Linked DNA regions of Sulfolobus islandicus Y.N.15.51. The main gene of each other region encodes a partner of the protein of the gene in region 5 in a complex. Links are inferred from orthologs where the notes say so. Each region holds a gene or a part of one and is shown on either strand. Other genes may lie near its edges. The genes, in order: YN1551_RS03970, YN1551_RS06850, YN1551_RS03590, YN1551_RS03600 and YN1551_RS05555.

The links.
Region 1: YN1551_RS05555 (region 5) and YN1551_RS03970 share a complex: the UniProt entries of both Methanocaldococcus jannaschii proteins name them as parts of the 30S ribosomal subunit. The link is inferred for Sulfolobus islandicus Y.N.15.51 from one-to-one orthologs.
Region 2: YN1551_RS05555 (region 5) and YN1551_RS06850 share a complex: the UniProt entries of both Methanocaldococcus jannaschii proteins name them as parts of the 30S ribosomal subunit. The link is inferred for Sulfolobus islandicus Y.N.15.51 from one-to-one orthologs.
Region 3: YN1551_RS05555 (region 5) and YN1551_RS03590 share a complex: the UniProt entries of both Methanocaldococcus jannaschii proteins name them as parts of the 30S ribosomal subunit. The link is inferred for Sulfolobus islandicus Y.N.15.51 from one-to-one orthologs.
Region 4: YN1551_RS05555 (region 5) and YN1551_RS03600 share a complex: the UniProt entries of both Methanocaldococcus jannaschii proteins name them as parts of the 30S ribosomal subunit. The link is inferred for Sulfolobus islandicus Y.N.15.51 from one-to-one orthologs.

What each region holds. Positions count from the first base shown.
Region 1 is NC_012623.1:739,991-746,184, forward strand. What follows is about bases 1,692-4,610. They hold YN1551_RS03970 (30S ribosomal protein S8e), read left to right. Parts: upstream 1,692-2,909; coding sequence 2,910-3,311; downstream 3,312-4,610. Other genes in these bases: YN1551_RS03960 (N-acetyl-lysine deacetylase), read left to right, coding at 1,692-2,093; uppS (polyprenyl diphosphate synthase), read left to right, coding at 2,078-2,866; YN1551_RS03975 (signal recognition particle subunit SRP19/SEC65 family protein), read left to right, coding at 3,292-3,600; YN1551_RS03980 (NAD-dependent epimerase/dehydratase family protein), read left to right, coding at 3,646-4,584. Also shown: lysJ ([LysW]-aminoadipate semialdehyde/glutamate semialdehyde transaminase), read left to right, coding at 1-1,105; more of YN1551_RS03960, read left to right, coding at 1,053-1,691.
Region 2 is NC_012623.1:1,236,707-1,242,788, reverse strand. The notes cover bases 3,276-6,082. They hold YN1551_RS06850 (30S ribosomal protein S5), read left to right. Parts: upstream 3,276-4,260; coding sequence 4,261-4,905; downstream 4,906-6,082. Other genes in these bases: secY (preprotein translocase subunit SecY), read left to right, coding at 5,841-6,082; YN1551_RS06840 (uL15 family ribosomal protein), read left to right, coding at 5,390-5,824; rpmD (50S ribosomal protein L30), read left to right, coding at 4,912-5,388; YN1551_RS06855 (50S ribosomal protein L18), read left to right, coding at 3,669-4,259; YN1551_RS06860 (50S ribosomal protein L19e), read left to right, coding at 3,276-3,666. In the rest of the region: YN1551_RS06900 (50S ribosomal protein L14), read left to right, coding at 1-31; rplX (50S ribosomal protein L24), read left to right, coding at 37-396; YN1551_RS06890 (30S ribosomal protein S4e), read left to right, coding at 403-1,122; YN1551_RS06885 (50S ribosomal protein L5), read left to right, coding at 1,124-1,663; YN1551_RS06880 (30S ribosomal protein S14), read left to right, coding at 1,669-1,833; YN1551_RS06875 (30S ribosomal protein S8), read left to right, coding at 1,840-2,241; YN1551_RS06870 (50S ribosomal protein L6), read left to right, coding at 2,253-2,798; YN1551_RS06865 (50S ribosomal protein L32e), read left to right, coding at 2,795-3,211; more of YN1551_RS06860, read left to right, coding at 3,208-3,275. UniProt on the Methanocaldococcus jannaschii protein: With S4 and S12 plays an important role in translational accuracy.
Region 3 is NC_012623.1:670,947-677,180, forward strand. What follows is about bases 3,276-6,234. They hold YN1551_RS03590 (30S ribosomal protein S11), read right to left. Parts: upstream 4,975-6,234; coding sequence 4,576-4,974; downstream 3,276-4,575. Other genes in these bases: YN1551_RS03575 (50S ribosomal protein L13), read right to left, coding at 3,276-3,414; YN1551_RS03580 (50S ribosomal protein L18e), read right to left, coding at 3,411-3,770; YN1551_RS03585 (DNA-directed RNA polymerase subunit D), read right to left, coding at 3,767-4,564; YN1551_RS03595 (30S ribosomal protein S4), read right to left, coding at 4,958-5,503; YN1551_RS03600 (30S ribosomal protein S13), read right to left, coding at 5,514-6,014. Outside these bases: YN1551_RS03545 (isopentenyl phosphate kinase), read right to left, coding at 1-203; YN1551_RS03550 (hypothetical protein), read right to left, coding at 155-877; amrB (AmmeMemoRadiSam system protein B), read right to left, coding at 804-1,658; rpsB (30S ribosomal protein S2), read right to left, coding at 1,655-2,335; YN1551_RS03565 (DNA-directed RNA polymerase subunit N), read right to left, coding at 2,348-2,548; YN1551_RS03570 (30S ribosomal protein S9), read right to left, coding at 2,555-2,968; more of YN1551_RS03575, read right to left, coding at 2,965-3,275. UniProt on the Methanocaldococcus jannaschii protein: Located on the platform of the 30S subunit.
Region 4 is NC_012623.1:675,211-678,666, reverse strand. The notes cover bases 582-3,456. They hold YN1551_RS03600 (30S ribosomal protein S13), read left to right. Parts: upstream 582-1,706; coding sequence 1,707-2,207; downstream 2,208-3,456. Other genes in these bases: YN1551_RS03585 (DNA-directed RNA polymerase subunit D), read left to right, coding at 3,157-3,456; YN1551_RS03590 (30S ribosomal protein S11), read left to right, coding at 2,747-3,145; YN1551_RS03595 (30S ribosomal protein S4), read left to right, coding at 2,218-2,763; YN1551_RS03605 (AIR synthase related protein), read left to right, coding at 582-1,686. In the rest of the region: YN1551_RS03610 (hypothetical protein), read right to left, coding at 1-203; more of YN1551_RS03605, read left to right, coding at 409-581. UniProt on the Methanocaldococcus jannaschii protein: Located at the top of the head of the 30S subunit, it contacts several helices of the 16S rRNA.
Region 5 is NC_012623.1:1,015,764-1,021,851, forward strand. The notes cover bases 1,481-4,293. They hold YN1551_RS05555 (30S ribosomal protein S27ae), read right to left. Parts: upstream 3,095-4,293; coding sequence 2,867-3,094; downstream 1,481-2,866. Other genes in these bases: YN1551_RS05545 (Kae1-associated kinase Bud32), read right to left, coding at 1,481-1,907; kae1 (KEOPS complex N(6)-L-threonylcarbamoyladenine synthase Kae1), read right to left, coding at 1,868-2,863; YN1551_RS05560 (30S ribosomal protein S24e), read right to left, coding at 3,036-3,398; YN1551_RS05565 (sulfide-dependent adenosine diphosphate thiazole synthase), read right to left, coding at 3,465-4,268. In the rest of the region: YN1551_RS05535 (aldo/keto reductase), read left to right, coding at 1-648; YN1551_RS05540 (XTP/dITP diphosphatase), read right to left, coding at 671-1,249; more of YN1551_RS05545, read right to left, coding at 1,209-1,480; YN1551_RS18150 (TRASH domain-containing protein), read left to right, coding at 4,358-4,567; YN1551_RS05570 (UbiX family flavin prenyltransferase), read left to right, coding at 4,498-5,115; YN1551_RS05575 (hypothetical protein), read right to left, coding at 5,156-5,545; endA (tRNA-intron lyase), read right to left, coding at 5,586-6,088.

The DNA.
Region 1 (6,194 bases), 280 kb from region 5 along the record:
ATATGTATGGGATGAAAGGAATAACAAATATTTAGATTTACACGCTGGACATGGAGTAGCGTTTCTTGGTCATGGAAATAAAATTGTTATAGACTATTTGAAAAAGCAAATGGAGGAAATCTCTACTCTCTCTTTAGCTTTTGATACACCAATACGAGAGGAGATGATAAAAGAACTAGATGAACTGAAACCGGAAAACCTAGATAATTTATTCCTCTTAAATAGTGGATCCGAAGCAGTAGAACTAGCATTAAAAATTGCAAGAAAAATTACGAAAAGGAGAAAAGTTGTTGCATTCAAAAATTCATTCCATGGAAGAAGTATGGGTGCTTTGTCAGTAACCTGGAATAAAAAATATAGGGAACCTTTCGAGCCATTAGTTGGCCCAGTAGAATTTTTAGAATATAATAATATAGATTCCCTAAGGAGTATTACGGAAGATACAGCAGCAGTAATAGTAGAACCAGTACAAGGTGAAGGAGGCGTAATACCGGCTAAAAAAGAGTTTATGAAGAACTTAAGAGAAGTTACGGAAAAGGTTAACGCTATATTAATAATGGATGAAGTGCAAACGGGATTTGGCAGAACAGGTAAGATATGGGCACATCAACACTTTGATATAAAACCAGATATAGTAACAGCAGGTAAAGCAATTGGTGGAGGTTTTCCAGTAAGTGCAGTATTTCTACCAGATTGGATAGGTGAGAAAATAGAAGAAGGTGATCATGGTTCGACCTATGGAGGAAATCCATTAGCTGCTGCCGCAGTTACTGCTGCTTGTAAGGTTGCTAAATCTGAAAAAATTGCAGAACAAGCTCAAAAGAAAGGAGAATTATTTATGAGAATTCTAAAAGAGAAATTGGAAGATTACAAAATAGTCAGGGAAATAAGAGGGCTTGGCTTAATGATAGGAATAGACTTAAAGGTTAATCCCTCGATGGCTATAAAAATCTTACAAGACGAAAAGGTATTATCATTAAAAGCAGGGCTTACAACAATAAGATTCTTACCCCCATATCTAATAGCACAATCAGATATGGAGTGGGCTTCAGATGCAGCAAGAAAAGGAATTAGTGAAACAGAAAGCAAAAGAGTTGCTTCTTGATCTTTTATCAATATATACACCATCAAAGAACGAAACAAATGCTACCAAATTTTTTGAAAAAATTTCTAATGAGTTTAATCTTAAACTTGAGATCCTACCAGACTCAAATTCGTTTATACTCGGAGAAGGAGAAATATTATTAGCATCTCACGTAGATACCGTTCCGGGATATATTGAACCAAAGATAGAAAACGAAGTAATCTATGGAAGAGGCGCAGTGGATGCAAAAGGCCCATTAATAAGTATGATAATAGCTGCATGGTTACTTAATGAGAAAGGAATAAAAGTTATGGTAAGTGGATTAGCAGATGAGGAAAGTACTAGCATAGGAGCTAAAGAACTTACATTGAAAAATTTCAATTTTAAACATATAATTGTGGGAGAACCGTCAAATGGTACAGATATAGTTGTAGAGTACAGAGGATCAATACAATTAGATATAATGTGCGAAAGTACTCCAGAACACTCTTCATCAGCTAAGAGCAATCTGATCGTAGATATTTCTAAAAAGATAATTGAAGTTTATAAACAGCCTGAAAATTATGATAAGCCATCAATAGTACCAACAATAATTCGCGCAGGAGAGTCCTATAATGTGACGCCTGCTAAATTATACCTACATTTCGATGTAAGATATGCAATAAATAATAAGAGAGACGATTTAATCAATGAGATTAAAGATAAATTCCAAGAATGTGGTCTTAAAATAGTTGACGAAACACAACCGGTGAAAGTTAGTATAAATAATCCAGTAGTAAAGTCCTTAACTAGAGCGTTATTAAAACAAAATATAAAACCGAGGTTAGTAAGAAAAGCAGGAACAAGTGATATGAACATATTACAGAAGATAACAACGAGTATAGCAACCTACGGTCCTGGTAATTCCATGCTAGAACATACTAATCAAGAAAAAATTACCTTGGATGAAATATATATAGGAGTAAAAACGTATATGTTAGCAATAGAAGAGTTATGGCAAAAGAGCTGACTAGAAACTTTCTCTTTAAACCTATTTACAAACTGTATGAGATCTTATTATGGAATCAGATTCGTAATGGTCCATTACCAGATCACGTGGGTATTATACCAGATGGGAATAGAAGATGGGCTAGAAATAATAATCTTTCTCTTAACGATGCTTATTTCTATGGTTATAAAAAATTGAAAGAGGTCTTAATATGGTTATTGGAACTTGGTGTAAAAAATATAACAGTTTTTGCACTCTCTACGGAAAATTGTGAAAAGAGAAAACAGAGTGAACTATCAATAGTAACAACATATATTAAAAGAGGTCTACAAGAATTATTAGAAGATCCCATCGTAGACAGATATGAGGTTAAAGTAAGTGCAATTGGAAAACTAGATAAATTACCCAAAGATCTTACTGATTATCTTAATAAAGTAATAGAGAAAACCTCTAACTACGATAAGAGAAAACTTACGTTAGCTATTTGTTATGGGGGGAGACAAGAAATACTAGATGCGGTCGTTAGGCTTCTAGATGATTATAGAAATGGAAAAATTAGTAAAAACGAGATAAATGAGGAAACATTCAGAAAATACTTTTATGATAGTGAGTTGCATGATATTGACTTGGTAATCAGAACTTCGGGTGAAGTGAGAATTAGTAACTTTTTACTTTGGCATGTAGCATACTCTGAATTGTTCTTCTGTGAAGCTTACTGGCCAGAATTCAGAAAAATAGACCTATGGAGAGCAATAAGGTCATTTCAAAAAAGAAAACGTAACTTTGGAGCCTAAGTTTTTTAATCCTTTATTACACACTTTTAAAGTGGCGTAAGTTATGGGATTTTACCAAGGCCCAGATAATAGGAAAATTACTGGTGGTTTAAAAGGAAAACACAGAGATAAGAGAAAATATGAAATTGGAAATCCATCTACGCTTACAACACTGTCTGCAGAAGATATAAGGATAAAAGATAGAACGCTCGGTGGGAACTTTAAAGTTAGATTAAAGTATACTACAACTGCTAATGTCTTAGACCCAGCAACAAATACTGCAAAAAAAGTCAAGATTCTTGAAGTCTTAGAAACACCAGCAAACAAAGAACTAGCGAGAAGAGGAATAATAATAAGAGGAGCTAAAATTAGGACAGAGGCAGGGTTAGCTGTAGTCACGTCGAGACCAGGACAAGACGGAGTAATCAATGCGGTGCTCTTAAAGAATGAGTCTCAGGGATCTTAAAGAAGAAAATAGAATAGTTATTTGGCCTTCATATTTTTTCTCACCAACTAGATCTAAAGGAAGACGGTTAGCTAGGATGCAATATAAAATAAAAACCGAAGAATTAGTCTCAACACTAAAAGAACTTGGTCTAGATCCAGTAATTATAGAAAATAAAAAATATCCTAGAGATAGAAAGATTAATTTTTTAATAGCAGTGAAGAAAATTAAGAGCAAAAATTATACGTTAAAAATAATATACAACGCACTTACGAGGACAAAACAAGCTAGCTCTAATAAGGAGAATTAAGAACATCAAGTTTAATAAAGATCAAGGATCCTATTCTCATTATATATGTATATAGTTACTGGCGGTGCTGGGTACATTGGTGGACATCTGGTAGATTATTTAGTTTCAAAAAATTTAGAAGTGATAGTTATTGATGATTTGACCTATGGTAGATACAGAAACGAGAAGGCTAAATTTATAATGTTTGACTTACGTCAAGGCAGTATAGTAGAGCTTACAGAGAAGTTAGAAAAAAAACCGATAATTTATCATCTAGCTGCAAATCCCGACGTAAGAACATCAATGATAAATATCGAGGAACATTTCGAAAGGGATGTCAAAGTTACGTTAAATGTAATGGAGTTGGCAAGAAAAGTAGATGCAGAAAAAGTAATCTTTGCTTCTTCATCTACCGTGTATGGAGAGACAAAGAAAATTCCAACTCCGGAATCAGAAGAACTTAAGCCAATTTCTAATTATGGATTATTTAAACTATTGTGTGAAAATGTGGTAAAGTATTACGCAGAACAATATGGCATAAAAAGCATAAGCGCAAGGCTGGCAAACATAACTGGAGGTAGGGTAAGTCATGGGGTAGTAGTTGATTTTGTCAAAAAACTCAGAAATAATCCAAACTTGTTAGAAATCTTAGGAAATGGAAAACAAAGAAAAAGTTATCTGTATATTAATGATTTAATAGAGGCATTTATGATGTTAGAGGAAAAAGTAAACAAAATTTATGATGTTTTTAACATAGGTAATACTGACTGGATCTCTGTAGACGAGATTGCTAAAATCGTTATAGATGAAATGAGATTAAGCCCCAGAATCATTTATAAAGATTTGACAGCTGAGGGGAGGGGATGGCCGGGGGACGTGAGAGTAATGTTATTAGACATCTCAAAAATCTCAAAGGAAATAGGTTGGTCACCTAAAATGGGTTCTAGAGAAGTGATTAGGCAAGCCGTAAGAGACTTGTTATATGGATACAAGTCAGTCTATTAATAAAATGTTTCATATAATTAAACAGAGTAAGGCACTTTCATATAAGAGCTATCTCTAAACTTCCTTGATAGATTATCAATGTCAGTTTATTATCTAATTATATTGACGCGACCACACAATCTTGCTGCTTTTTTAATATTGCTCATTTTTACTGATCTCATACAAACCTATATAGGTTGGTGATGTTAAGCGTTTTGGTGATAAGAAGAGGTTTGTTGCTTATTGTGGTCTCGATCCTCTTGTTGAGTCTAGTGGTAAGAGTGTTGTATCGAGAGGCGTTCAGTAATAAACCTTTCGGTCAAACTTCAAGCATAGTGTCAACTAAGGTTGCCACGTGAGTCCTTTCAACCCACATGGCGATTCGAGGGAGGGATTCACCTATTTAGGCTCATAAGGCCTATTATTATACCATACACTCCATATAATCCTTGCCAACTTCCTAGCCAAAGCAGTGTACAACTTCTTACCTTTTAACCTATCCCTATGAGACTCATAAAACTTCAACAATGTTGGGTTCCTAGAATAATTCCTCACTGCCAAAAAGTAGAACAAGCTACGCAAGTACTTATTACCCCTCTTGGAAATCCCCCTACTTATTACAGCTCTTCCACTCCTTTCCACAACTGGGTCTAGACCACAATAGGCAACAAATGATTCTGGCTTGGGAAAACGCCTAACATCACCAACAACACCAATAATAACCCCAGCTGCAAGCCTCCCAACACCCGGTATCGTCAATAGGACGTGAGAATGTCCGAAATGTAATTATCTGAATGAATATATAAATGAATGATAAATATTAATATTATCAGAAGTATAAAACCTGGTTAATCTGGAAAAACTTGATCATGGAAAAATATCAAGTTAAGAAGATTTATTTATCATGCATGGTGATGCTTGAGTGCGTGATGACGTTTCTTAGAGTTGAACTATTCGACGTCCTGGAGGGGTTCTTCGTTGGACGGCTAGGAACATCCTGATGTTGTAGAAGACTCCCAGGACGTGGAGGAAGGCTTCGTTCCTCCACACCGTGGTCCCATAGGGCCTCCAGAACTTGTACAGGAAGGTACCGAAGAACTCCACGTGAGCCCTCAGAGTCGTGAAAGGTTTCTCCATAGCTATGAGCTGGGTTGGGGAGGGCGAGAAACCCCTGTCAGCTATCTTAATCCCCTTGAGCGGGGACTTAAATCTCGGGGCTACTGGGTAGGCACTTCTCCTCAAACTTGAAGGAAATTTCCAGCAACTTCTTCCTCACTTCGTATACTCTTCCCACGAAATCGTGTAACGTGCTCTTGCCCACTTTCCTCCCAACGAACCACGCCACAACGACGTTCACGTTGACCATCTTTACTGCGTCTCTATAGGAACAAGAGTAGAGTACCATGACGATTAGTAACTTCAGGTAAACCAGAGTGCCTTCTCCTAGAACTCTTTCTAAATCTAGGGTGTCTAGCACGGGTTTGATATCCGTTACCATTTTTCCCTCTACGGCATATCCTCTCTTGGGGGGAGAGAATAGTACACTAAGTTTGGGATGCGTCTTAGTGTACGTGCCATGGTACTACTCTCTCCTCCCATAACTTAAGTATTACTACAATTTAATCCAAGAT
Region 2 (6,082 bases), 220 kb from region 5 along the record:
AATAGCAAGTCTTGCTACATTGGTGGTGTAGGAAATATGGTATCTCTTAAACCTTCTAAACAGAGGAGATTATTACACACTTTACCATTACATCAAAGGAAGAAGTTGTTGATTGCTAAAGTCTCTGATGAGATTGCCTCTCAATATGGTATAAAACGTATTAGAGTGAGAAAAGGTGATACTGTTAGGGTAATGCGGGGAAATCATAATGGAAAGGAAGGGAAGGTAACTGAAATTAATACTAGGACTGGAAGATTAGCAATAGAAGGGATAACGAGAAAAAAAGCTGATGGAACACCGGTATATGTGTGGATTCACGCATCTAAAGTAATGATAACTAAGCTAGATCTGAGTGATCCAAGAAGGAGAGAAAAGTTAGAAAAATCTAAGAAGTGATGAAAAATGGCTCACATAACAAGATTTGAAACACCTTGGTTTTTAGTAATAAGCAAAAAACAATATAAGTGGACGGTTAGACCTAATGCTGGACCTCACCCTATAGAGAAAAGTATACCTTTGGCTGTTGTAATTAGGGATTATCTTAAACTTGCGGAAACGGTAAGAGAGGCTAAGCATATAATATTTGACGGTAAAGTTTTAGTAGATGGCAAGGTAAGGAAAGACTATAAATACCCTGTTGGTCTTATGGACATTGTTTCAATTCCCTCCGCTGATCTATATTTTAGAGTTATTCCTGATAACGTTAGGTTTATGAGGTTATCCAAGATATCCGCAGATGAGGCTCATTATAAGTACGTTAGGATCATGAATAAAACTACAGTAAAGGGAGGTAGTATTCAGCTTAATTTAGAGGATGGAAGAAATATCCTAGTCGATAAAGAAACTGCAAAGAGTTTCAAAACGCTTATGACATTAAAGATTGAGTTACCAAGCCAAAATATAGTGGATTCATTCATTATCTCTGAAGGCTCATATGCAATCTTTGTAGGCGGTAAGAACGTCGGTATTCACGGTGTTGTTAAAAATATAAATTTGAGTAAGTTTAAGTCTAGAAAATATAGTGTGATAACACTAGAAAGCAAAGATGGTAATACTTATCAGACTAATCTCATGAATGTGATGAGTATAGGTAGGGAAAAATCTGACATGAGAGTTGATTAAAATGACAGAGTCTACTTTATCTGTTAATCAAAATCCAATGAGGAAAGTTAAGTTAGCCAAGGTTACTGTTAATATAGGACTTGGTGAATCTGGAGATAGGTTACAAAAAGCTTATCAACTTTTACAAGAGTTAACTGGAGCTAAACCAGTATATACTATTTCCAAGAAAACTATAAGGGAGTTTGGAATTAGAAAAGGTCAAGAAATTGGAGTTAAGGTGACCTTAAGGGGTACTCAAGCTGAAGGATTCTTAAGAAAGGTTTTAGAAGCTATAGGATATAGATTAAAGAAAAGTAGTTTTGATGAATATGGTAACGTATCTTTTGGGATTGCGGAACATGTGATCTTACCAGGTGCAAGATATGATCCAGAAATAGGTATATTCGGCATGGATATAGCTATCACTCTCGAGAGAGCTGGCTATAGGATTTCGAGACGAAGAAGAAAAAAGACTAGAATTCCAAGGAGGCATAGGGTTACGAAGGAAGAAGCTATGGAATTTTTAAGAAATAATTTTAATGTACAGTTGGTAGAAGGGTGAATGAAATGGGAAAATACAAGCCTCCAGCCGAGAGAAAATATGGTAAAGGAGTTCAAGCTTGCCAGAGATGTGGAAGTAGGGATTCTGTAATTCAAAAATATGGGATTTATTTATGTAGACAATGTTTTAGAGAAGTCGCGTATGAGTTAGGGTTTAGGAAGTATTGGTGATAGGTTATGGTATTCGTAAATCCGTTGGCAAATGCGTTAACGTCTATCTACAACAATGAGATGAGAAGGAATAAACAAGCTATTATAATGCCAGCATCTAAATTGGTAATAAATGTTTTAAGAGTTATGCAGAAGGAGGGTTATGTAGGAGAATTTGAGTATATTGATGATGGTAGATGGGGCAAGATTACAGTACAGTTGTTAGGAAGAGTTAACAAGTGTGGACCAATAACTCCACGATATCCTCTTAGTTATAGACAGATGATTGCATTACCAGATTATATCAGGCGTTACTTACCATCAAAAGAGATTGGTATAATTATTGTTTCGACATCTAAAGGAGTAATGTCTCATAAAGAAGCAGCTAGAATGCGACTAGGAGGAGTAGCATTGGGATATGTATATTGAGGTGATTTTTAATGCAGATAGTAATTTTAAGGGAAGAGATTGAAATTCCGAGCAATGTAAATGTTGATTTAAAAGACTCAGTAATTAAGATGAAAGGACCTAAAGGTGAAGTAGTTAAAGATTTCAGCTTTGCTAGGGGTATACAAATTAGTTTAGATGGAAATAAGATAGTGTTAGAAACTACATTTGCTAATAGACGAAAAAAGGCGGCCTTCTATAGTATAGTTAGTCATATCAAAAATATGATAACTGGAGTAACTAAGGGTTATAGGTATTATCTTAAAATTATATATACTCACTTTCCAACATCTGTAAAGGTAGTAGGGAACGAAGTTCAAATAACTAATCTAATAGGTGAAAAGAATATAAGGAGGGCGCCAATACTACAGGGCGTTAAGGTTACTGTGAAAGGTGAAGATATAGTTGTGGAGGGCCCGAATTTAGATGCTGTTGCCCAAACTGCAGCAAATATTGAAGCAGCTTCAAAGATAACTGGTTTTGATAGACGTATCTTCTCGGATGGAATTTTCATCTATAAAAAAGAGGTGGTTGAATGACCGAAGAAAAAATACAGTCATATAGGAAAAAGATTTATGTAATAAGGCAAAAGCTTAAGGCAAAGAAGCCAAGGTTCTTACGTTATGATTCCGACAAGTTCTTCAGATTAGGAAGACAGGAAAAATGGAGAAGACCCTACGGAAGAGATAATAAGACTAGATTAAAAGTTAGGGGATTTCCTGCTATAGTAAGTGTTGGTTACAGACTGCCTAAAGAAGTTAGGGGATTTCATCCAAGTGGATTAAGGCAAGTTATAGTTCATAATGTTAACGATCTAGTTAAAGTGCAAAATCAAAAAGACAGTGTTATTGTAACAATAGCTTCTTCAGTTGGTTTTAAAAAGAGGCTTGAAATTCTAAATAAAGCTAGGGAATTGGGTTTGAAGGTAAGTAATGAGGGTGTCAGTGCATGACTAACTTGAAAGCTCAAAAAAGGCTAGCAGCATCGGTTGCAGGGGTAGGAATAAGCAGAGTTAAGATTGTTGAGGATTATATTGAGGACGTTCAAAGCGCACTAACCAGAGAAGAAATTAGGAATTTGATAAAGGATGGTAAGATTATAATCCTTAAAAAGGTTGGAATAAGCGACGGTAGATTAAAGGAGAGAAGAAAAAAGAAGAGCCTTAAGAGTGAAGGGAAAAAGGCAGGAAGTAGAAAAGGCAAGAAGGGAGCAAGGGCAAATAGCAAACGAATGTGGGTTAAGAGGATAAGAAAAATAAGGGCTTATCTTAAATGGTTGAGAGATCATAAGGTTATTGATAGTCATACTTATAGGGAATTATACTTAAAAGCCAAGGGTGGCAACTATAAGGGAGTTTCAGATGTTAGGAACGTCTTAATACAGATGGGGAAATTAAGAGGTGAGTAAATTTGGCCAATGGTCCTAATTATAAGATAAAACATAGGAGAAGAAGAGAAGGAAAAACTAACTACTATAAGAGATATGTTTATGTCATAAGTAAACAAATAAGGTTTATTGTAAGAATAACGAACAAATACGTTATAGTTCAAATTGCAAAAATCGATCCTAAGGGCGATATCATGGTTGCTAGTGCTCATTCTTCAGAACTTACTAAAAAGTTTGAATGGAAGGGAGATGAAAATAATACTCCCTCCGCATACCTTACTGGATATTTAGCAGCTTTAAGAGCTGTGAAGAAAGGCGTAACAGAGTGTGTTGCAGATATAGGACTTCATGTACCGTCCAAGGGTAATAAGGTGTTCTATGCAATAAAAGGTGCAATAGATGCTGGGTTGAAAATTCCGATAGGTGATATAAGTATAGAAAACGATAGAATAAAGGGAGAGCATATAGCCAAGTATGCTGAAAAGTTGAAATCTGAGAATTTAGATTTATATAATAAACTATTTTCAAGGTATTTGGGAAGGGGACTAAATCCTGAGAACTTACCCTCCCATTTTGAGGAGATATTAAACAAGATTAAATCTTCTGGTGGTTGAAATGGCAGAGGAAGTACCAAGTATAAATATAGAAGAATGGAAGCCACGAACCTCCATAGGTAATCTCGTAAAGAATGGAAAGATATCATCTATAAAGGAACTATTTGATAGGAATCTTCCTATTACTGAACCAGAAATTGTGGATGTTCTGTTACCTAAGCTAAAATATGAAGTTGTAGACATTAAAGTAGTTCAGAAGCAAACTGATGCAGGAGAGATATCTAGATATAAAGTTCTAGTTATAATGGGCAACATGGATGGATATGTCAGTATAGGAACTGGAAAAGCTAAACAGTTAAGGGTTGCAATTCAGAAGGCAATTAGGGATGCTAAGATGAATATATTACCAGTAAGAAGAGGCTGTGGTAGTTGGCAGTGTACATGTGGCGAACCACATAGTCTACCCTTTAAAGTAGTTGGTAAAGCGGGTAGTGTAGAAGTTAATTTGTTGCCTGCACCCAAAGGTACTGGATTAGTAGTTGGTAGCGTATTAAAGACCTTGTTAACTTATGCTGGTATTAGGGATGCTTGGTCTACTACAAAAGGTGAGACTAGAACTACAGAGAATTTTGTCAGAGCTGGATATAGTGCACTTTATAACACTTATAACTTCGTAACTTTACAAGATTGGGCTAGGAAGAGGTAATCAGATATGGTGGAGCTACTAGGCATAATTAGAATTAGAGGTTGGGCAAAGGCTCCTTGGTATATTAATGAGACATTAGAGATGTTGAGATTAAGGTATAATTTCAATACGATGATGTATCCAAAAACATCTCAAATACTGGGTATGCTAAATAAAGTTTCTCCATATGTCACATGGGGAGAGATAGATCCAGATACTTTAAAGCTACTAATTATAAAGAGACTTGAAACAGCAAAAGGGGATAAGGTTTCAGATAGTTATGTTAAAGAAGTGTTAAAGATTGAAAATATTGATACAATGGTAAAACAGCTATATGAAGGCAAGATTTACCTACATAAACTTGATCAATATTTTAAGTTGCCTATTCGATTACATCCACCCAAAGGTGGGTTTAAGGGTAGTGTTAAAAGGCCCTATAAAAATAAAGGTGAGTTCGGATATAGAGGAGATAAGATAAATGAATTAATGAGGAGGATGATGTAAAATGGTAGTAAGAAGAGAGAAAAAGAGTAGAAAAATGAGAGGATCGCGAACCATGGGATGGGGTATTAGGGGTCAACATAGGGATAGAGGATCACAGGGTGGTAGACAAATTGGCATGCATAAGGAGAAATGGTCATGGTTAGTTAAATACGGTGAAGGATGGTATGGGAAGCATGGATTCAGAAACCCCACTACAAAATTGACAAGTGCTATTTCGTTGAGAAAACTTAATGAGTTATTAGTGAGTGGTTCTATAAAAATTAAAGAAATAGATGGAAAAAAGATAGTAGACTTAAATGAGTTAGGGTATGATAAATTACTCGGTGGTGGTATCATAAGTGTTCCCGTTACTATAAAAGTAGGTAAGGCTACCGATAGAGCGATACAGAAAGTGAAGCAGATAGGAGGAGAAGTAATATTAAGCCCAACTGAGTAATTTTTTTGAGTAAATTATGTCATTCATCGATTCACTCGCCACTCTTGGGCAATACTTGCCAGCGGTTACTAAACCTAAAGAGAAACCTTCGCTAGGTCAAAAGTTAATTTGGTCCTTAGTAGCAGTGATAATTTATCTGATAATGGCTTCAACTCCTTTGTACGGTATAACTTCAGCTTCTTTTTTTAAGAACCTTATTTTAGAACAGATTATTTTTGCTTCTACTACAGGGACATTAGCGCAATTAGGAATAGGTCC
Region 3 (6,234 bases), 340 kb from region 5 along the record:
GCCTCATAATGACCAAAACTCCCACCACCATGTAATAATATAATCTTTTCATTAGGATTTTCATCAACGAATTTCTTAATTTCTTCCGAAACTTTTCTTAGCAATTCTAATCTAACACACCTAGGGAGATCTTTGCATGTGATTAGACTTCCACCTAATTTGAGAACTCTATAATCGTAAGCCAATTCAGATCCCATATCCATTTCCAATTATTTATTTTTAAATACGGTAAGGAATATATAGCACTCCATAGTCCATTTTCAAATTCTATCAGATTTCGTGCTTTACTCTCAGCATATTCAACTGGAATAATACCAGTTAGATGAATTAGCGAATTATCTAGATATTTAGGATTGCCATAAAAAGGGTATGAGGAAACTACTTTAATTTTAATTGATTCTAATTGAATTCTAATTGGTTCTTCACCATCTCTAAAGAGGATGGGGGAATTAAGTTGTTGTGAAGTTCGGAGTGCTTTAACTAAAGAGTTTTGGGGGAATATTGCCTCATCCACAAGGTGAAGGATTTCAAATTTCTCATCTTCACTCATTGGGACCTCACAATTTCTTATAGCATCATTTGCCAACTTCTCAGTAACGTAAATATAATATGAAGAGAAGGGAATCGAGGAATCCCAATATTCCTCCTCCTTAACGCACTGAAAACCAATTGCCTCATTAAATTGCCTTATAAACTGGCCAATTGCCTCAGTCTTCACAAAAATGTTTAATGGCTCTATGATTCCGTCAAGTACCAGAATCGGATTATTTACTCCTTTTAGAGGGATTCCGAGAAACGGAACTCTAACTCCCAAAACGCGCTGCAAGATAACCCACAACTGAATCTTTAGGTCCCGAAGTGTCACCAGAAGTTGCATGTTTCAAAATATAGGCTTTTTTACCGAACTTCTTAGCTAGGATTAGGTTAACCATTATAGGACCATAGCCACATAAAGTAACATCTTTACCTTCTACAACCTCGTATAAACCCTTATAATCTAATTGTTGGATTTTTTCTATTGCTTCTACATCTTTCTTTACCGTAATCTCATGTGGGTCGTAATGGTTCATATCACTACTTGCCAAGACTACTATATCCTTATCTGGATTCTTTTGCATAACATTATAAATTGCATCTGCTAGGAATTCGGCAATTTCAGGGGTTTGCATCATAATTACAATTGGAACTATCTTAAAGTCATCATCAAAAAAGTACTGCAAAAATGGCAATTGAACCTCGATTGAATGTTCGTATAAGTGCGATTTTTCATCTAAGTCTATCACTTCCGATTCCTTTACTAATTGCATTAAAATTTCTTCATCTATTTTCACACTACCTAATGGAGTTTCCCATTCTCCCTTAGGCCAAGCAGAAACATAAGAACCCAAACCGGTATGATTAGGACCTAATATTATCACAACATCTGGCCTACCTTCTGAAACCAAATAATAATATGAGTGAGCTGCCACGGGGCCGCTATAAATATATCCAGCATGGGGCACGACAAAAAATAAATTATCTCTTTTCTTTTTCTCGTAAGTTTGTTTAGGAATATCTCTTGGACCTATATTATGTCTGAATGACCACTCAATCTGCATTTTAAGTTTTTTCGGATCTGATTCATAAAAAGAACCTGCAACCGCTGGTAATCTCTTCATTGAACAAGCCTCATCTCGAATTCACTTACTGGTACCGCCAAATCACCATCTAGGGGAATTATCCTCTTCTCTCTGAGTATTTGCCTAGCTAATGCCCAATATAATAGCGCCAATGATTTCCTACCTTTATTATTGGCCGGTATTATGAGATCAATATAATCGATTTTAGCATCAGTATCAGCAAAAGCAACTATTGGTATTCCTACCTTAGCAGCTTCTTTTATTGCTTGAGTATCAGTTCTAGGATCGGATACTAACAATACCTTTGGTTCTGTATATGTTGATAAATATGGATTTGTAAAAGTTCCCGGTATTATTCTACCTACCAATGCTCTAGCTCCTACCACTTCTGCGAACTTTTGGACTGGCCTATATGCATAAGGCCTACTCGCTACTGCAATTATATCTTGTGGTTCATATCTTGATAAGAATTTAGCTGCTATTCTTAATCTTTCATCTATCTTTCTAACATCTAATACATACAATCCTTCTGCTCTTACTCTATACACGAAACTCTCCATATATTTAGTACAACTATGAGTACCTATATGAACTCCAGCCGAAAGATAAGTCTCTACTGGAACTAATAATTCTATTATTGTACCTTTTTCGGATTTTCGTAACTCCTCTTTTTCTGCTTCAGTTAATTCTCCTCCTCTTTCTTCCTTTTCACTCAAATTGATCACCTTTCAAATTGGTCTAGTATAGTGGATTACTTCACTAATTATATCTATGTGAGATAAAAGCATTCTTCTGCAACAATATCTTTTTACACCTAAGTCATCGAGAACCTTTCCTGGATTTTCTCCTGCATTCACTCTTGTTATAAATGGTTGCCACTTATCAGCTATCAATGAACCACATGTAAAACATCTAATCGGAATCATCATATAGATTCACCTATACGATTTCTGCCTCCATCTCCTTGCACTATATCTCATCCATTTCTCTGATTCTGTCTGCCTTGGATCTCCAGCTAGCATTGTCCTATCATAAGCCCTATATATTTTCTTTAATTCATCACTACCAGTGAACTTAACCAATGCCCTAGCCAAAGCCATCCTTGCTGCATCAGTCTGGCCCATTATCCCACCCCCATAAGTTACTATTTTGGCATCTATCTTTGATCTAACGCCATTCCCAGCTAAAAGTAATGGTTCCATGACTTTCAATCTTACCATTTCAATTGGTATTAACTCAATTGGAATGTTATTTACGAACACTCTTCCTTTCCCGGGTAATATATAACATGTAGCTCTAGCTGTCTTCCTTCTAGCACTGGAAATAATTACTTTCTGTTCCTCACTCATCCACTCCACCCTAGCTCTTTTGCAACTACTTCTACTGTGACATACTTACCTTTAAGTCTACTCACATCAGCGTCTGGGAATTTAATAAATTGTCTCCCCTCAAATTCCTTCGGCACTCCAATATATACCTTAACATTGTTAAGCATTCTACGTCCCTTACTACTTTTAGGTAACATTCCTCTAATAGTCCTTTTAACTATATTTATCGGTGATTTAGGCCTTCTAATCCCATTTCTATAAGGATTAAAAAGCGTTCTTACTGTTAAAAGTAATTTATAGGACTCGATAACTCTGTTTTTCTCCCCACTTATTACTGCTTTTTCTCCATTTACTATAACTACCTTTTTACCTTCCTTTAATAATCTAACTATGTTACTCGCCATTCTACCTAAGATCTGACCTTCAGCGTTAATTACTACTTCTTGCTCTTGAACTTGCGTACTCATTGCTTCATCAACCTCACATTTTTTCCTTTAAAATCCTTAAAGGTTTCTAAAGCTTTATATATACTCATAGCCTGACCTCCCGAAGCTCTAATTTTTTCTATAGCGGATTTTGAGAAATCCAATGCAATAACTGTTACTACGTGATCTAGTTTACCTATACCTAAGACTTTTCCTGGAACAACAACTATGTCATTGGGCCTAGTGTACTTGTTTATTTTGTATAGGTTAATATATGGCCTCTTTCTGGATGATGCCGATAACTCTTCAGCTACTTTTCTCCACAATGGTTTCTTAGACTTTTCCAAATTTCTAATAACCTTTCTAACCATTATATTCGTACTACCAGTTACCTTCATTTAATCACCTCTACTAGCTTCTTCTCTAATTCTTCAATCTTTCTAATAATGCTTTTACCAGCCTCTAATAAAATTCTCTCTGGCTTAAGAGATCCAACACTTTCTAGCTCCAGAATATATTTATCCTCTATAGACGAAATTCTAATTAAGCCATTGCAATATCTTAAACACTCTTCACACAGGGTACAAGCCAACTCGTTCTTTACTGAGAGTTTACCATCTTTTAATTCAAATACCCCCTCTGGGCAAACAGTAGCTGCTTTTTCACAATTTCCTAGTATCTCAACTTTCGGATAGTATCTAACTATTGCCAAAGAAACTGGTATAAACTTAGCGTGCTCTTTTCCGTAGCCTAATCTTAACCTAGCCTCAAGTGATATCTTTTGATTGGCACCTAATAGCACGATTGGTATGTCTCCAGATATTGGAACTATTGATGGATCCTCTGATTTTATATCTTTAGAGTATAGCATCTTAGGCTCATTCAATGCTTCCGCTTCAATGTAAATCTTAGTATAACATTTTTCACAGTTTTCAGTACATTCAATACATTCTTCTGGCCATCTATACGTATCTAAAGCTTCCTCTGAAGTAAATGGTATTAAAGCCAACCTATGTGCCAATATCTCATCGTATAAAGGACTGTTATTCTCTATGAAATATACATCGTCAATAGACATTACTGGAACATAAAGCATCGTCGCTCTCCTAATTGCATTTACAAATTCTAAAGGATAACCCTCAAAAACTAGATCTATCCTTTTATCATCCTTATGAAGTAAATTAATTGACATGTATAAGCCGCCTATACTCTTCTTCCTCTTCTTCCACCGGGTCTCCTTATAGTATCATGAGGAATAGGCGTCACGTCTTCAATCCTTCCTATAATGAATCCAGCTCTAGCTAATGCTCTAATTGCAGGTTGAGCACCGGGTCCTGGCGTCTTACTACCATATCCACCAGGCGCCCTAACCTTAATGTGAAGTGCCATTATACCTTTTTCAAGGGCGTCACTAGCAGCTTTATTTGCAGCTAACATTGCAGCATAGGGAGATGATTTCTCTCTGTCCGCTTTCACTACCATGCCTCCGCTAGCTCTGGAGATGATTTCCGCGCCAGTAAGATCACTTATAGTTATTAGAGTGTTATTTTGTGATGCGTAAATATGAGCTATTCCCCATCTAATTTCACGCCTGCTTGACACCTGCTTCACCTCCTTCCTGTTGTGCCATAACTGGTGGTCTTGATTTAAATGAGGAAGTAACGTAATAATCGATTAGATTTTCCTCATCTACATTAACAATATAACCTGGAGACGTAACTCTTTTACCATTGACCGCAATGTGCCCATGAATTATTAATTGCCTAGCCTGATATGTTGTATTTGCTAATCCTTTCTTATACACTATAGTTTGCAATCTTCTCTCCAATAGATCTTGCTCAGTTAAACTTAGAATATCATCTACAGTTGCAGTTTCCCTCTTTAACAAACCCATCTTCAATAACTTCCCGACTAATTGTTTCTCCCTGACGGCCCTTTCTGCAGGTGGCAATGCTAATAATGATCTTGCTTGGTGTCTAAACTTTCTAATTATTGACTGTGCTATCCAGATTTCCCTTTTGTTTCTTAGACCGTATTTTCCTAACAGTTCTTGCTCATAACCTATTCTTTCTTTTATCCATGGATGACCTGGACTTTCCCATTTTTTCCTACTTTTTTTAGGATCTCCCATCTAGATCACCTTAAGAGGATTTCTGTTGTTGTTGGGAAGAAGATTGTTGAGCTTGGGGTTGTGCGGCTTTCTTTCTAGCTACACCTATAGTCATACCAGTTCTTCCCGTAGTCCTTGTTCTTTGTCCTCTAACCTTTAAGCCCAATGAATGCCTAACTCCTCTCCAACTTCTACTCTTCTTCTCTCTTTCTATATCATTTCTTACGTAAAAGATTAGATCAGAAGTAACTAAATGAAGATCTAAGCCACTCTCATAGTCTTTACGCCTATTATATAACCAACTAGGTAAACCTTTAATTGCATGATCACTTATTACAGACTCAACTTTCTTTATATCAGCATCAGATAATTCACCTAATCTCGCGTTTGGATCCATCCCTAGTTTTAGTATCATTGCTTTAGCAGTATTATAACCAATTCCTTTTACCATTGCTAAGGCGTAAGGTAGTTTCATAGTTCCATCTACATCTTGTCCAAAAATTCTAACAACGTACTTAAACTGTTGACTCATTAAGTATCAGCTTGTATGGTCTATGTAAAACTAGTTTTTAAGTTTTTCAATATGTTATCCATTTTTGTTTTGGCCTCAGCTATAGCATAGTCTAAACGATTTGATATATATTCTATGCTATAAGGAGAATAATTCCCAATATATTTCTTTATAGGAGTATAAGGACTTTCCCTAAATTGTGGTTTAAGTTCTTTTCCTCCATATGTAATTATAGGATATT
Region 4 (3,456 bases), 340 kb from region 5 along the record:
ACTTTTTCATTTAAAACAAATTTATGATCACTATCATCTTCATCTTTAAATAATTTAAACATAGTATAGTTATTACTATTATTGTTATTTGCCATTAAATTGTAAATGTAATCATCTACTAGTTTTTGAATACAACTTTCACTTTCACAATCATATAACTTTTCAAAAGGAGGTTTGTTTGTGGGTGGCAATTTTTGTCCCATATTTATTACGCTAATACTACTAAAAAAGCTATTATTATCCCGTTATTTTACGATAAACACGACCTTAATCACTACACAGATTCCTTTTGGTTACTAGTTGAAAAAATTAAGATATAATACTTTACTCTTATTGTATTTTAAAACCAAATACATCTAATCGTGTGATGGGAAAAATATATTATAATGGTATTACATTTTGCGTTTAATGGATTTGGAGGGAATAGTGAGAAGACTTTATCCAGACGTTGAAAAGGCAAAAACGAAACTAATAGAGGAAATAAGGTTCTATAAGGGTGATAGGTATAATGCAGAGGAGATCTCTAACGTTATTTTGACTGAGGTTATGAATTCCATGAAAGCTGATAGCATATTTGGTTTTCCTAAAACTAACATAAAAGCTGGAGAAGCAGGATTAGGATCTAGAGGTATAGGGGATAATTTAATACATACCAAGTTATTTGAATTGACTGGTAAGCAAATCGAAGAATATGATGACGCGGGAATAAGGGAAAACATAGTTGTTTCTATAGATGGTATTCATTCGAGGCTCTCTTATTTCCCGTTCCTAGCTGGTTTCTATGCTACCAGAGCAACATTGAGGGATATAATGGTCAAGGGAGCCTACCCATTAGGCCTAATCGTAGATATACATCTTTCTGATGATAGCGATGTAGGAATGTTAATAGACTTTGAGGCAGGCGTTACTTCAATTGGTAAAGCTTTAAATGTGCCAATATTAAGTGGTAGTACGTTAAGAATAGGTGGAGACTTAGTTTTAGGAGATAGAATAAGCGGGGCCGTAGGTTCAATAGGAGTATTGAAGTCTAAGGATTTCTTAAGAAGAAGAGTAACGAAAGGATTGAAAATACTCATGACTGAAGGAAATGGTGGTGGGACCATTGCCACTACAGCCATTTATAATGGTATGCCCGATGTGATTTCGGAAACGCTTAATATTAAGGACCTAATCACCTGTATCGTAGTTAGGGATCATTTGTCAAGTAATGTTTATTCTATGACAGATGTTACTAATGGCGGGATACGTGCTGATGCCTTGGAGGTTTCAAAAATAACCAACCTAAGTTTTGTGATAGATGATGAGAAGTTTCTTTCATTAATAAATCCAAAAGTAAGAAAAATGCTAGAAGAGATTAACATAGACCCCTTTGGTATATCAATCGATTCAATACTTATATTTACTGACAACCCAGATTTAGTTAAAGAGAGATTAGCTCAACATAATATTAGAAGTGAAGTCATAGGTTATATAGATGATTTTAGACAATATCCTATAATTACATATGGAGGAAAAGAACTTAAACCACAATTTAGGGAAAGTCCTTATACTCCTATAAAGAAATATATTGGGAATTATTCTCCTTATAGCATAGAATATATATCAAATCGTTTAGACTATGCTATAGCTGAGGCCAAAACAAAAATGGATAACATATTGAAAAACTTAAAAACTAGTTTTACATAGACCATACAAGCTGATACTTAATGAGTCAACAGTTTAAGTACGTTGTTAGAATTTTTGGACAAGATGTAGATGGAACTATGAAACTACCTTACGCCTTAGCAATGGTAAAAGGAATTGGTTATAATACTGCTAAAGCAATGATACTAAAACTAGGGATGGATCCAAACGCGAGATTAGGTGAATTATCTGATGCTGATATAAAGAAAGTTGAGTCTGTAATAAGTGATCATGCAATTAAAGGTTTACCTAGTTGGTTATATAATAGGCGTAAAGACTATGAGAGTGGCTTAGATCTTCATTTAGTTACTTCTGATCTAATCTTTTACGTAAGAAATGATATAGAAAGAGAGAAGAAGAGTAGAAGTTGGAGAGGAGTTAGGCATTCATTGGGCTTAAAGGTTAGAGGACAAAGAACAAGGACTACGGGAAGAACTGGTATGACTATAGGTGTAGCTAGAAAGAAAGCCGCACAACCCCAAGCTCAACAATCTTCTTCCCAACAACAACAGAAATCCTCTTAAGGTGATCTAGATGGGAGATCCTAAAAAAAGTAGGAAAAAATGGGAAAGTCCAGGTCATCCATGGATAAAAGAAAGAATAGGTTATGAGCAAGAACTGTTAGGAAAATACGGTCTAAGAAACAAAAGGGAAATCTGGATAGCACAGTCAATAATTAGAAAGTTTAGACACCAAGCAAGATCATTATTAGCATTGCCACCTGCAGAAAGGGCCGTCAGGGAGAAACAATTAGTCGGGAAGTTATTGAAGATGGGTTTGTTAAAGAGGGAAACTGCAACTGTAGATGATATTCTAAGTTTAACTGAGCAAGATCTATTGGAGAGAAGATTGCAAACTATAGTGTATAAGAAAGGATTAGCAAATACAACATATCAGGCTAGGCAATTAATAATTCATGGGCACATTGCGGTCAATGGTAAAAGAGTTACGTCTCCAGGTTATATTGTTAATGTAGATGAGGAAAATCTAATCGATTATTACGTTACTTCCTCATTTAAATCAAGACCACCAGTTATGGCACAACAGGAAGGAGGTGAAGCAGGTGTCAAGCAGGCGTGAAATTAGATGGGGAATAGCTCATATTTACGCATCACAAAATAACACTCTAATAACTATAAGTGATCTTACTGGCGCGGAAATCATCTCCAGAGCTAGCGGAGGCATGGTAGTGAAAGCGGACAGAGAGAAATCATCTCCCTATGCTGCAATGTTAGCTGCAAATAAAGCTGCTAGTGACGCCCTTGAAAAAGGTATAATGGCACTTCACATTAAGGTTAGGGCGCCTGGTGGATATGGTAGTAAGACGCCAGGACCCGGTGCTCAACCTGCAATTAGAGCATTAGCTAGAGCTGGATTCATTATAGGAAGGATTGAAGACGTGACGCCTATTCCTCATGATACTATAAGGAGACCCGGTGGAAGAAGAGGAAGAAGAGTATAGGCGGCTTATACATGTCAATTAATTTACTTCATAAGGATGATAAAAGGATAGATCTAGTTTTTGAGGGTTATCCTTTAGAATTTGTAAATGCAATTAGGAGAGCGACGATGCTTTATGTTCCAGTAATGTCTATTGACGATGTATATTTCATAGAGAATAACAGTCCTTTATACGATGAGATATTGGCACATAGGTTGGCTTTAATACCATTTACTTCAGAGGAAGCTTTAGATACGTATAGATGGCCAGAAGAATGTATTGAATGTACTGAAAACTGTGAAAAATGTTATACTAAGATTTACATTGAAGCG
Region 5 (6,088 bases):
GAAAGATTAAGAACAGACTATATTGACATACTGATGATTCACAATCCTAAGATTAATGTAATTAAAAATCCAGAGATCCTATCTTTTCTTAGATCGTTAAAGAAAGATGGGATAATAAGAATGTATGGTGCTGCTTTAGGTCCCACATTAGGTTGGGAAGAGGAGGGAATTGAGGCCATAAATATGGGATACGAAAGCTTAGAGTACATATATAATATTATTGAGCAAAGGCCAGGGAATAAGTTCTTGAAGTACGAGAAAATAGGACATGTAATAAGGGTACCTCATGCTTCTGATGTTTTAATTGAAGATAAATGGCCATTGATTTCTGATCCTAAACTGCATAGATCGTTAAAGGATAGCAAATGGCTAAATGAAGGAATTAAGAAAAGCTTAAAACTAAAGGAGTTTGCGAATTCTAAAGGAATGAAATTATCTGAATTGGCTCTAAAATTTATTCTATCCAATAAGAATGTGTCCACAGTGGTTCCTAATATAACTTCGATAAACGAATTGGAGGAATATGTAAAAGTGGAAAATTTACCAAGTCTTACTGAAGATGATTTAAAATACATTGAAGACTATTACAAGAAATACTATGAAGACCTAAATGAGGATAGTATAAAAGAAACTTTAAGGTATAAATAGTTTATTTCAAGAACTACTTATTTTATGCTTTTTCAAGATAGCTCATTAAGAAATCAGCAAATTTAGCAAACGCTCTTGCCCTATGTGAGTATTTATTCTTCTCCTCCAATGACATCTCCGCGAAAGTTCTCTTTTCTCCTTCTGGGATAAATATGGGGTCAAATCCAAAACCTGAATTACCCCTAATCTCTTCAGAAATAACTCCCTTTACGATACCATTAAATGTTTTAATTATTTTTCCGTCAGTAAACGTCAATACAGTCATGAAATACGCTGACCTATCTTTTAGGTCTTCGAGCAATTTTAGTATACCTTTAAGTCCAATTGTGTTCTTAACAAAATTTGTGTAGGGACCAGGAAAATTCTGTAAGGTTTCTATAAATAACCCGCTATCATCTACTATTAATGGTCTTCTGAAGGTCAAATACGCTAAATATGCAGCTGTTTTAGATATTTCCTCTAAATTATCACTTTGTATTTCTATTTTCTCTCCTTTAAGCTGTTCTAACTCTATATTAAAGCTCTTAGCAAGTTCTTTTAATTCCATAAACTTATTCTCATTACTCGTTACCACTCCTATTCTTACGTCTCTCCTCAACATATCTTCCCCTCATCCTAATATCCTTTACTAGCTCTAATATTTCGTCAGTCTTTCCACCCATGATTGTTCTGTAACCCTCCACAAATGAATTGTAGATAATATCCTTAAAGTCAGAATGTATACTTTCTAAAGATCTTAGAAATATATGAAAATCCGTTGCAAGATCCTCTTCATCTTGAGTTCTCCTTGATAAACCAAAATCTATTATAAAGATATCGTTATTTATAGAACTTAGGATGAGATTGTTAGTTGTTAGATCACCGTGAGCTATCCCTATACTATGTAACTTTCCCGTAAGTTCCCCTATTCTTTCTCCTATTTTAGATAATGGTTGGACAGAATTATTTGTGTTTATTAGATCCTTAACTATCTCCCCTTCTATATATTCAATTACCAATAAATAATTATTAGGATCTATAAAAAGCACTGCAGGTACATTCATATCGTTTTTAAGCGCAGTATAAATTATCTTAGCCTCTAATATTGTCCTTTCATAGTTGATTTTATGATCTAGTTCTGGATTTCTATAACTTTTCTTAATTCTTTGTTTAAATATTGCACGAATACCCAAAAAATATCCTTCATATATGTTGGATTCTGCACCACGCTTAATTAACCTTAATTTCTCCAAGGAATATCTACCTCGTCTACTCTCCATCTAGGTCTTATGTATGATTTATCAACATCAATAAATACACCTTTTGATGCAGCCAACATACCAGCATAAGCTATCATCGCCCCATTATCTCCCGCAAATTCTGGCGGTACTATTTTAATTTGTACGTCCCACTCTTTTCCCAACTCTTCCAACTTTTTTCTCAAACTTACACTAGCTGCTACTCCTCCAACTATCATTAACTCCTTTTTTGAGGTAAGTGCCAGTGCCCTTTCTGTAGCTTCCAATAACATATCAAATGCTATTTCCCTTATCGAGTAACAAATATCTTCTAACTTTTCCTTTCCGACTAACCTTAACGCTGCTGTAAGTAATCCAGAAAATGACATATCTTGACCCTTAACAACGTAAGGTAATTTAAGTAATTTGCTTCCTTTTTCTGAGCAAATATCAATTGCGTGTTTTCCGTTAATAATGTATGGTGGTGCCAAGTTCACCTCTCTTACAAATACATCCATCATGTTTCCTAATGCAATATCTAATGTTTCTCCAAAAATTCTAAACCTCCCTTTATAGAAGGTAGTTATGATTGTATTTCCGCCTGAGAGGTATAAGATTAAAGGGTCTTTGGCCTCAGTTGTTAAATACCCTATTTCAATATGTCCTATACTGTGATTCACTGGAACTAATTTCTTATTATACTTTAGCGATAACGCTCTCGCTAGTGTAGCACCAACTCTTAATGCTGGTCCTATACCAGGTCCTAAAGCTACTGCTATATAATTAATATCATTTATACTAATATTAGCTTTCTCTAGGGCTCTTCTCAGTATTGTCCCTGAGGCTTCAGCATGGTGTTTTAGTAGATCTCCAGGCTTCATACCACCCTCTTTGGGAACAAAAGCATCCCTTTCGTTTGCCAATATGTAGGGTGGTTGATCTTTTGCTATTCCTACTCCGAAAGTATGGGCGGTAGATTCGATACCCAGTACTAACATATTTTATCTTTTCTTTGAAGTGCCTATAAACTCAGTGTAACCACATTTTCCACAAGACCATCTCTCATTTGGTTTTAAGTGGTGAGCCATTATACTTCCGCATCTAGGACATTTCTTATTTTTTAGCTTAACCTTATTCCCTTCAATTACGTAATAAGTTCTTACTATTGCTTTAACCTTTTGCTCCTTGGCCACCTTTGCTTCCTCCTTTCTTTTGTTTAGTTCCAGCATCTCTATCTAATAAATATTTTGGCTCGATTTTCTCTAATATCTCACGGGATTTATAAATATGCAATTTTATGTTGCTTATACCAGCTCCATAGCTTGTAGATATTTTTCTAACTACTACTAGGTTCTCTTGGGAAGCAAAAGCTTGAATTATTGCCTTTATTATGTCTTTTCTCGATGGGGTTCCACTACCCATGTGATAAACTTTTAATGAGATTTCACGTCTTCCTATTACAGCATTTTGTACATCCCTTTCTATAATTCCTTCTGCCTTATCTGAGATCTTCACTTTAGCTTGAGACTCCATTCTATTTCACCATTTTTAAAAATACGTATCAATTTAAGGTTTACTGTTTTAAATGTTATCGCTACGCTAAGTTCTTATTTCACTTTTTAGCAGATCCTTAGTGATCTCCTCCGCAACCGCTTTACCAGAAAGTACCATAGCTCCAAATATTGGTCCCATTCTAGGTAATCCCTTAACCTCAGTAACCGCCATACCCGCTGCGTAAAGACCTTCAGCTACCTTTCCGGTGTTAATCACTGTTAATTCCTCGGCTCTTTCACTATATGCTGATTTTTCACCGGCTATAACTATTCCTAATTCTGGTATTTTTCTCGCTGCGACAGAAATCACTTCAGCATCATGACCAGTTGCGTCAACTACAGCCTTAGCTGAAATAAATATTGGATCTACATGAAGGCTTGCCATTTGTGTTGCTGTCCACTCCACTGCCACTCCAGCTACTCGTAAAGGATTCTCTCTAAATATCACATCATCCACTGTTACTCCATGAATTATTTTAGCTCCTGCGTCAATTGCAGCAGTTGCTAATTTAGCCATGAATTCAGCTGAATCCACAACATAGACTCCTTCTTCTACTTCCTTCAACCTTACATTAACTTCTCTTAGGATTTCGTCTGCGGGTTTTTCTATTATCAATTTGTGGAACAACATTGCCCCTCCGCCGATTCCTCCACCAAAACTTAACCTCCTCTCAAATACTAGTGTCTTTAATCCAGCTTTAGCTAAGTAATAGGCTGCTGACAATCCAGATGGCCCAGCTCCTACAATTACCACATCAGATTCTACAAATTGGTACCAATCTTCCATTGTTTCCTTAATTATGTATCTACTTATCTTAACTTCATCTACTTGCTTAATTTTAACTTCCATAATCTAAACTGATATAACTCACTTATAAATTAACTTTTATAATCATGAACGTGGACAAGGTTTTTTTATAGCAACTACGATTGATAGATATGCCGTTACAATTAAATACTAATACGGTTACGTTGAAATGCAGTTGGTGCGGCACTATCATAAAAGAAAATCCAATAGTAGTTAAAACATGTTGTAATAATAAACCGTGGGTTTTTTGTAGTAATAGGTGTTATCAACAATGGTTGGCGGATTGGCTAAGGAAGCAAGAACAAAGAGCGGGAGGGAAAAAGCAAAGAGGGTTATTATAGGAATAAGTGGCGCAAGTGGAACAATATATGGTATTAGGACTGTCCAGTTTCTAAATGAACTCGGTTACGAGACGCATATTATAATTTCTAAGAGTGCAGAGAAAGTAGCGCAAAAGGAGCTAGGTATAAATTTAATTGAAGAGTTAAAGAAGTATTCCTCTAATATATATATCCAATCCCAGATCGAAGCTGCACCTTCTAGTTCAAGTTTTTCAATAACGTCAGAAAGTATGATTATTATTCCATGTAGTATTAAAACACTTGCAGAAATTGCAAATGGAATTGGATCGAATCTTCTATCCAGAACTGCATTAAATTTCATCAGAACAAACAAGAAGTTAGTTTTGGTAATTAGAGAAACCCCATTAGGTGCCATAGAACTCGAAAATGCCCTAAAGCTAGCTAGATTAGGTGTTCTCATAATGCCAGCCTCTCCTGCTTTCTACATCTTACCAAAAACCATTGATGAAATGGTTAACTTCGTGGTTGGTAAAGCCTTAGATTTGTTGGGAATAAAGCATGATATATATAAGAGATGGAAAGGATAGGATAAAATAAATGTGATTTTTATCTTATCAATAAAATATCTTATAGTACATCTAATCCTTTTTTGCCAAATTTCTTTGATATTATCTCCTTCATTTTGTCATCGTAATCTTCCTTTTCAAGTTCTTTTTCAATCTCATTATCCCTCTCATTCTTCTTATTTATGGCAAATGCACATTTATTACCAGGCAGTAATGCTCTCTTCTCACAATAAGCGTATTGGCATTCACCAGTTATACATACATCCCCCACCCATCTGCAATAGCCCACTTTGTATGGATTGCCTTTAGTATATTTTACCTGTATTAGTAATGCTCTCTTATTACATCTGAAATATGGGCACAAGTAATTACACTTATCTCCTAAAGGCATTGGCTTCTGTTCATCACTAAAGGAGGGCTGTCTTTCAAAGCCTCTATTTCCGTTCTTCAAATTACTTAAACCCCCAAACTTTTAGACAATCATATTAAACTTACATTTTGACCCATTTAAACATTATGTATCTTACACTTTCACTTTTGCGATCTACTAGAGCCAATACTAATCTTTTCCTTGTGCTGTGGGAGACTCTCCCAAAACTCAATAACTCATGAGGAGTAATTTCTTCGTCAATATCCACTGCAATAACCACATAAGGTGCATGTTCTAATCCAGGTCCTAACGTATATACTGCAAAATCTGCTCCATACTTTACTCCAGATCTAACTATGAATCCTTTTTCCCTCAGGTCTTCGTAAACTCTGTACATGATATCAAATTTATTTATTATTTTAGAACTATATTCATATAATTTCTCATATTCAAGAACTTCACCATTTTTATCGATAACTTTAATTAAACCCTTTTTGGCTAGATATACGCTTTCAATTAATGATAATTCTAGAGGTCTAATTATATCTTTAGGGTCCTTCGGCTTAGAAATTCCTACTGCCTTTCCATAGAAACCGTTTGAATAAATGTATCTTGATTCATCTA